One region of the Agromyces marinus genome, then DNA from elsewhere that is predicted to be linked to it. Evidence: predicted binding sites of a transcription regulator. Region 1 holds the regulator's gene; the other holds the start of a gene.

Region 1 (4,289 bases):
GAGGTCGCCGCGGTCGATGACGACCTCGCAGCGGACATGTACGAGCTCGCGGACGACCTGCTCGCTCGGGCCGGCTACGAGTGGTACGAGGTGTCGAACTGGGCGAGGGACCCCGCGCACCGGTCGCGGCACAACCTCGGGTACTGGCGCGGGGACGACTGGTGGGGCGTCGGGCCGGGGGCGCACAGCCATGTCGGCGGCGTGCGGTGGTGGAACGCGAAGCACCCGGCGGCCTACGCGGAGCGACTGGTCGCGGGCGTCTCGCCCGCGGTCGGCCGCGAGCGCCTCGATCACGCGACGCGCGAGACCGAGCGGGTGCTCCTCTCGGCCCGGATCCGCGAGGGCATCGAGGTGTCGAGCCTGCACGCCGCCGGGAGGCACGCGGTCGCCGGGCTCATGGCCGACGGACTGGTGGATGCGCGAACCGCCCTCGCCGGGCGGCTGACGCTCACCCGCCGCGGGCGGTTGCTGGCCGACGCCGTCGTGCGACGCCTGCTCGAGGGCGCCTCCTAGCTCACGAACTTGATCGCGACCGGGTACACGTAGTACTCGCCGTTGTTGGCCTTGATCGCGGCGATGATGCCGAACACGATCGCGCAGACCCAGGCGGCGATCAGCAGGAAGATGCCGATGATCACGAACGTCAGGATCGAGCCGACGACGTAGGCGATCAGCAGCGTGATCTGGAAGTTCAGTGCGGTCGCGGTGTGCTCCCGGATGAACGGCCCCTTGTCCTTCAGGATCAGGTACCCGATCAGCGCGGGGAGGAACCCGAAGAGGATCCCGCCGATGTGGATGAGCGTGGCCCACAGCTTCTCGTCGGCCGGGCTGAGCGGCTGGCTCTGCTGGTAGGAGCCGCCGCCGGGCGGCGGAGGCGTCGGGCCGCCGGGCGGCGGGGGAGGCGGTCCGCCTGCGGGCGGCGTGGGCGGTGTGGGAGGCGGTGCGTCGGACATGCTGTGCTCCTCTGATCGGCGCCGTGCAGGGACGCTCTCATGCTGGCACACGACGACGCGCCGGTCGAGGACGACTCGACCGGCGCGTCGGCAGGAGACGGAGCGCTACTTGATGAGGCGGATGGCGAAGGGGTAGCGGTAGTGGTTGCCGTCCTTGGCCTGCATGAAGCCGAGCACCGAGAACACGATGACCGCGACCCAGAGCGCGAGCGGCAGGATCCAGCCGATGAAGCCCCAGATGCCGAACGTGACGGCCGTGAGGATCGCGTTGACGATGAAGATCGCGACGTAGGCGAACACGGCGGTGATCTGGAAGTTCAGCGCCTCCTTCGCCTCGGTGTTCGTGAAGGCGCCGCGGTCCTTGAACACGAGCCAGATGATCAGCGACGGCAGGAAGCCGAGGATGCCGCCGAGGTGGGCGAACGACGCCCACTGGACATCCTGTTCGTGGGGCAGGGGTGCGGCGGGGCCGGGCGCGCCCTGGGAGCCTGGGTCCTGCGGAGGAAGGTTCGAGTCGGTCACGACGGGCCTTTCGGTCATGGGATCGGGGATTCTGCGGGCGGCCGGGGGCGACCCTCCCGCGGGACGAAGCACACGCTATCGGCGCGGCGGGTCCGGCGGCAACGGGGCAGGCACCGGATGTCGAGATATGATTAGCAGTCACGTGGGCGGAGTGCCAGCCACGAGCCATCCGGATCGGTCGAGGGAAGCGAGGGACATGGTCTCCGAACGCAGCCTCGAAGTGCTCCGGGCGATCGTGCAGGACTACGTCGCGTCGCGCGAGCCGGTCGGCTCGAAATCGATCGTCGAGCGGCACCACTTCGGGGTGTCCGCCGCGACCATCCGCAACGACATGGCCCTCCTCGAAGAGGAGGAGCTCATCGCCGCGCCGCACACCTCCTCGGGCCGGATCCCGACCGACAAGGGCTACCGCGTGTTCGTCGACCGGTTGGCCGACGTCCGCCCGCTGACGCCGGCGCAGCGCCACGCGATCGAGACCTTCCTCGGCGAGTCCCACGACCTCGACGAGCTGCTCGGGCGCACCGTGCGGCTGGTGTCGCAGCTGACTCGGCAGCTCGCGGTCGTGCAGTACCCGAGCTTCGCGCGCGCGCGTGTGCGCCACGTCGAACTCGTCTCGCTCGCGCCCACGCGGGTGCTGTGCATCCTCATCTCGGACAGCGGGCAGGTCGAGCAGCGCCTCGCCGAACTCGACCAGGAGGTCGACGAGGGCACGCTCGCGCGCCTGCGCGATCGGCTCAACGAGATCTCGGCGGGCCTGACGATGGCGGATGCCGCGACCGCGCTGTCCGCAGAGACCGACCACGCCGACCGGGCCCACGCCGAGGTCCTGCGCACGCTCGCCGCGACGCTCGCCGACCAGGCCATGGTGACGCGGGCCGACCGCCTCGTCGTCGCGGGAGCCGCGAACCTGGTGCGCACCGAGCAGGACTTCGCCGGCAGCATCCTCGGCGTCATGGAGGCGATCGAGGAGCAGGTCGTCATCCTCCGGCTGTTCGGCGAGATGGCCGCCGACGAGGGGCTCGCGGTGCGCATCGGCCGCGAGAACGCCGCCTACGGGCTCGGCGAGACCTCGGTCGTCTCGAGCACCTTCGCCGTCCCCGGTCGCGACATGTCGCGGCTCGGCGTCGTCGGCCCCACCCGCATGGACTACTCCCAGAGCATGGCGGCCGTCCGCGCCGTCGCCCGATACCTCTCCCGCACACTCGGCGAGAACTGAACCGGAGGGTGCCGCCGTGCGGCATCCGCCCATCGCGATCGAAAGGAATCCGCCTCACGTGGCCGACCACTACGAGGTCCTCGGCGTCGCCCGCGACGCCGCCCCGGACGAGATCAAGAAGGCCTACCGACGTCTCGCGCGCGAGCTGCACCCGGACGTGAACCCGGGCGCCGAGGCGTCCGAGCGATTCAAGGAGGTCACGCACGCGTACGACGTGCTCTCGGACCCGAAGCAGCGGCAGCAGTACGACCTCGGCGGCCAGGGCGGGTTCGGCGGCGGAGCGGCCGGGTTCGGCGGGTTCGGCGACATCTTCGAGACGTTCTTCGGTGCGGGCCAGGGCAGTCGCGGACCGAGATCGCGCCGCGAGCGCGGCCAGGACGCGCTGATCCGCCTCGAGGTGGGCCTCGACGAGGTGATCTTCGGCACGCACCGCGACCTCGAGGTCGACACGGCGGTCGTGTGCGAGACCTGCAACGGATCGTGCTGCCAGCCCGGCACCTCGCCCGTGCGCTGCGACATCTGCGGCGGAAGCGGGCAGATCCAGCGGGCGGTGCGCTCGCTGCTCGGCAACGTCATGACCTCGAGCCCGTGCGGGTCGTGCCGCGGGTACGGCACGATCATCGCCACGCCGTGCGTGACCTGCCAGGGGCAGGGTCGCGTCCGCGCGCGTCGCACGGTCCCCGTCGACGTGCCCGCCGGTGTCGACACCGGCGTGCGACTGCAGATGCCCGGCTCCGGCGAGGCGGGCCCCGCGGGCGGACCGAACGGCGACCTCTACCTCGAGATCAAGGTGAAGACCCACGAGGTGTTCAGTCGGGACGGCGACGACCTGCTCTGCACGCTCGAGGTGCAGATGACCGATGCCGTGCTCGGAGCGACCGCGAAGGTCGCCGCCCTCGACGGGGACGTCGAGCTCGAGCTGCGCTCCGGAGTGCAGTCGGGCGACGTCCTCACGGTCAGGGACCGCGGCATCACCCACCTGCGCGGCAACGGCCGCGGCGACCTCAAGGTCGCGGTGCACGTGATCACGCCCACCAAGCTCAGCGGCAAGGAGCGCGAGCTCGTCGAGCAGCTCGCGGCCCTGCGCAAGCCCAAGTCGCCCGAGCTCGGGCACTTCCAGCAGGGGCTGTTCGCGCGCCTGCGCGACCGGTTCCTCGGCTGACCGGGTCGGATCGATGAGCCACCGCTACCTCGACGAGTCCCTGGACCTCGCCACGGCGACGCCGGGCGATTCGGTCGAACTCGGCGGTGACGAGGCCCGGCACGCCGTCACGGTGTCGCGGCTGCGCGTCGGCGAGCAGGTCTCGATCGGCGACGGCCGCGGTCGCGTCGTGCACGGGCCGGTCACCGTCGCCGAGCCGCGACGGCTCCGGATCGAGGTCGAGGCCGTAGACGACGAACCCGAGGCGTCGCCGCGTCTCACGCTCGTGCAGGCGCTCGCGAAGGGCGACCGCGACGAGCTCGCGGTGCAGGCCGCGACCGAGCTCGGCGTCGACCGCATCGTGCCGTGGTCGGCGAGCCGGTCGGTGTCGCGGTGGGAGGGCGCGAAGGCAGCGAAGGGTCGCGCGCGGTGGGCGAGCATCGTGCGCGAGGCCGTC
Region 2 (4,289 bases), 440 kb from region 1:
TCGCTCGAGGGCGCCGAACGGGTCGAGATCAAGCCGCAGGTGCACGAGTGGCGTCTCCCGACCGGTCGCAGCATCCTCGTGCTCTCCGAGGGCCGGCTCATGAACCTCGGCAACGCGACCGGTCACCCGTCGTTCGTGATGTCGAACTCCTTCGCGAACCAGGTGCTCGCGCAGATCGAGCTCTGGACGCGCCCCGACGCCTACCCGATCGGCGTGTACGTGCTGCCCAAGCACCTCGACGAGAAGGTCGCCCGGCTGCACCTCGACGCGCTCGGCGTCGAGCTCACGGTGCTCACGCCCGAGCAGGCCGCCTACATCGGCGTGCCCGTCGAGGGGCCGTACAAGGTCGACCACTACCGGTACTGATCGAGAGCGGATGCCGCGGGGCGGGCGTCGGAGGCCGCCCCGGGGCATCCGCTCGCTGGTCGCTCGCGGCTCAGCGCTCCGGGAAGCCGTTCGGTCGGGCCTCGAGCACGGGAGCGAGCGCGCGCATGCGCGCGTCGACCAGGCCGATCGCCGCGAGGTCGCGTTCGCGACGGAGCACCGCGACGGCCGCGAGGAACACCTCGGGGTCGCCCGGGGGCACCGGCGAGACGTACGGGGCGACCTCGCGGGCGAGTTCGCCCGCGATCCGGCTGCGGCTGCCGGGTGCGAGGTGCGCGGCGTTGCGCAGGAAGGCCGCGACGCGCCGGGCGACCGGGTCTGGCAGCCGGCCGACGTCGGCGACCTCGGCCCAGGCCCGCAGCGGATCGGGCACGCCGAAGGAGAGCGGTTCGTATCGCGGCACGCGTTCGACCTGCCCGTGCGTGCCGGCGAGCAGGTCGCCGAGGCGCTTGGAGTCGGGATTCAGGAAGCCGATCAGCACCGCGAGCCCGCCGAAGGTCATCCAGATCTCGAGCACGCCGGCGAGCGCGCGGATGAGCGCATGCCGGAACCCGACCGAACCGCCGTCGTCGCGGACCACGCGGATGCCCATGACGAGCTTGCCGAGCGAACGCCCGCGGCTCGCGGTCTCGACCGCGGTCGGCAGCACGACGATCAGCGCGACGACGAGCGAGATGGCGACCGCGCGCAGCGCCGCCTCGTCGAGGTCGAGCCGCGCGGCGGCGAGGGCCACGAGCACGCCGACGATGATCGTGACGAGGACGTCGATCGCGGCGCCGCCCGCGCGGATGACGGCGCCGGCCGGTCGCAGGTCGAGCGCGACCGCCTCACCGGTCAGCACCGACTCGTCGTCGAGCGTGGGGGCGCCGGGTCGAACGGCCGGGTCGGCGGGCATGGCTAGTATTCAAGCAGATGGACCTCGACGCACTCGCGACCGCCCGCCACGACGACTGGGAACGCCTCGACGCGCTCTCGCGGCGCCGCCGCCCGACCGGCGCCGAGGCCGACGAACTCATCGAGCGCTACCAGTCGGCCGCCGCCGACCTCTCGCTCGTCCAGGCGACGGCAGGGTCGACGGCGCTCGGCGAGCGGCTCTCGCTCCTGCTCGCGCGAGCGCGGCTCAGGTTCACCGGCGCGCCCGAGAATCCGATCCGCCAGCTCGCGCACTTCGCGCTCGTCGGCCTGCCGGCCGCGCTCTACCGCATCAGGTGGCTCACGCTCGCCGTCGCGGTGGCCACGACCGTGATCGCAGCGCTGTACGCGACCTGGGTGCTCGCCGATCCGCGCGTGCTCGCGACCATCGGCGACGAGGACGAGCTGCGCTCCCTCGCGGAGGAGGGCTTCGTCGCCTACTACTCCGAGAACCCCGCAGCCTCGTTCGCCGGTGCCGTCTGGACCAACAACGCCTGGATCGCGGCGCAGTGCGTCGCGTTCGGCATCACGGGTGTCTGGGTTCCCTGGGTCATCATCCAGAACGCGCAGAACCTCGGCATCACGGCCGCCGTCATGTTCGCCTACGACGAGGCCGACACGTTCTTCCTCTACATCGCGCCGCACGGGCTGCTCGAACTCACGTGCGTGTTCGTCGCCGCCGCGGCCGGGCTGCGCATCTTCTGGGCCTGGGTCGCGCCGGGCCCGCGCACCCGCGGCGAGGCGGTCGCGGCCGACGCCAGGTCGCTGTTCGCGGTCGCGATCGGCATGGTGTTCTTCCTCTTCGTCGCCGGGCTCATCGAGGGATTCGTCACGCCCGCGCCGTGGCCGTGGCCGGTCAAGATCGGCATCGGCGCGCTCGCGCTCGGGCTGCTGCTGTTCTCGATGCTCGTCCTCGGTCGGCGCGCAGCGCGCGCGGGCGAGACCGGAGACCTCACCGCGTTCGACGCCGGCGCACGCCGCGCGAGCGCGGGCTGAGCGGCGCTCCGGGTCGGCGCACGCGTCGGCGAAAGCGTCGTCGAGAGACTTAGCACTCTCGTGTGGAGAGTGCTAACATGAGGTCCGCGAGGAGCCTCCGGCTCATCGCGAGCAAGGTCGATGGTGATGAAAAGGAGAAGACGACCATGGCCATGTACTGGGATCCGATCCGCGAGATCGACCGCCTGACGGAATCCATGCTGGATGCGGCGCGCAGCCCCCGCGTGATGTCGATCGATCTCTACCGCGACGGCGACCACTACGTCCTCGCCGCAGACCTCCCGGGGATCGACCCCGGATCGGTCGACCTCGACGTCGACGGGCAGTTGCTGACCCTTCGCGCCGAGCGCACCTCCCGTTCCGACGGGGACGCCAAGTGGCTCGTGCGCGAACGCCCTGCGGGATCCTTCCTCCGTCAGATCACGCTCGGTGACGGCCTCGACACGCAGAAGATCAGCGCCCACTACGAGAACGGCGTGCTGAGCGTGATCATCCCCGTCAGCGAGCAGGCGAAGCCGCGCAAAATCGCCATCACGTCCGCGGCAGCCGCCGACCACCAGGTGACGACGGGCTAGCCCCGTATCCGGATGGCGGGGGCGACCCCGCCATCCGGGGAGCCGGATCGTGAACGAATCGCGCGGCGGATGGCGCCGCTACGACAACACGTTCTTCCCCGTCTTCCACGAGCGCTTCGAGGAGCGATGGGGCGAGGGAACCGCTCCGTTCCTCGAGCCCGCCGTGTACGACGAGGACCAGCCGCGCCCGCGAGCGCAGTGGATCAACGTCGACACCGGGGCGGCGGTCGCCGTCGTCCCCGTCTGGGAGGACGATCCGACGACGCGCTCGTTCGCAGTGTTCTACCTCCCGCCGAGCGGCGGCATCTGGGTGCTGCGCCCACCGGGCCTGGCCGCATACATCGAGGAGGCGGTCGGCGGCACGGCCGCCGCGGACCGGTCCATCGCACTCCGCAACGATTCGTTCCGGAAGGCGGTCGCGCACGCGGAGGCATTCATCTTCGGGCGATGACGGCGTCGGCGGTGCCCGCCAGCCCGCGGGCTCAGAGCCGCCCGGTCGCCTTCAGGTCGAGGTAGCGGTCCGCGAGTGCAGGAGGCAGGTCGGCGGGTCCCGCCGCCACCGTGTCCGCCCCGAGGCGGCGGACCGCGGCGGCAACCCGGTCGGCGTCCAGCCGGCTGCGCTCGGCGGCGGCGGCGGCGTACGCCTCGGCGAGGTCGCCGCGCCGTTCCGCGGCGTCGGCGAGCGCCGGGTCGGCGACGGATGCCACGACCACGCGGTGCCGCGCCGTGAGCTGCGGCAGCACCGCGAGCAGCCCGCGCGCGCTGCCGGGGGAGTCGGCCGCGGTGAGCAGCACCACGAGTGCCCGTCGACTCGTGACCTGCCTGACCTGGGCGGGAACGCCGGCCCAGTCGGCCTCGATCAGCTCGGCATCGACGTCGGCCATGGCATCCACCATCCGGGCCAGCAGGTCCGCACCGTTCGCACCGTGCACGCGACCGCGGAGACGGCGGTCCCACAGGAGCAGGTCGACCCGGTCGCCCGCATGGCTCGCGAGCGCCGCGAGCAGCAGCGCGGCCTCGTACGCCGTGTCGAGGCGCGGTTCGTCGCCGATGCGCGCCGCCGCCGTGCGGGACGTGTCCACGACGATGACGATGCGCCGGTCGCGTTCTGGGCGCCACGTGCGCACCATGAGCTTCGCGGCACCTGGCGCCTCGGGATCGGACCTCCGCGCGGTCGCGCGCCAGTCGATCGAGCGCACGTCGTCGCCGCGCACGTACTCGCGCAGCGAATCGAACTCGGTGCCCTGACCGCGCACGAGCATGGGCGTGCGCCCGTCGAGCTCGCGCAGCCGCGTGAGCCGGGCCGGCAGGTGCGCCCTCGAGTGGAACGGCGGCAGCACCCGCAGCCGACCCGGCGCCGCGAGCGTGGCCTGCCGCGCCCAGAGGCCGAGCGGGCCGTGCGAACGGATCGTCACCGCGGCC

What was found. The regulator HrcA, encoded in region 1, represses chaperone genes, less so after heat shock. The targets are predictions, from matches to a motif close to TTNGCACTCGNNNNNNNCGAGTGCNAA.
Region 2: DSM26151_RS04720 (Hsp20/alpha crystallin family protein) is a predicted target of HrcA. The motif match lies at 2,342-2,368, and genes of this name have one in related genera.

The regions. Positions count from the first base shown of each region.
Region 1 is NZ_CP087879.1:1,439,859-1,444,147, forward strand. Features, by position in the region: gene hemW (radical SAM family heme chaperone HemW) at 1-513, shown strand, start outside; gene DSM26151_RS06765 (DUF4870 domain-containing protein) at 510-953, opposite strand; gene DSM26151_RS06770 (DUF4870 domain-containing protein) at 1,059-1,493, opposite strand; gene hrcA (heat-inducible transcriptional repressor HrcA) at 1,672-2,691, shown strand; gene dnaJ (molecular chaperone DnaJ) at 2,750-3,853, shown strand; gene DSM26151_RS06785 (16S rRNA (uracil(1498)-N(3))-methyltransferase) at 3,867-4,289, shown strand, end outside.
Region 2 is NZ_CP087879.1:1,000,763-1,005,051, forward strand. Features, by position in the region: gene ahcY (adenosylhomocysteinase) at 1-366, shown strand, start outside; gene DSM26151_RS04710 (RDD family protein) at 437-1,279, opposite strand; gene DSM26151_RS04715 (stage II sporulation protein M) at 1,297-2,292, shown strand; gene DSM26151_RS04720 (Hsp20/alpha crystallin family protein) at 2,439-2,867, shown strand; gene DSM26151_RS04725 (hypothetical protein) at 2,917-3,318, shown strand; gene DSM26151_RS04730 (DUF58 domain-containing protein) at 3,350-4,289, opposite strand, start outside.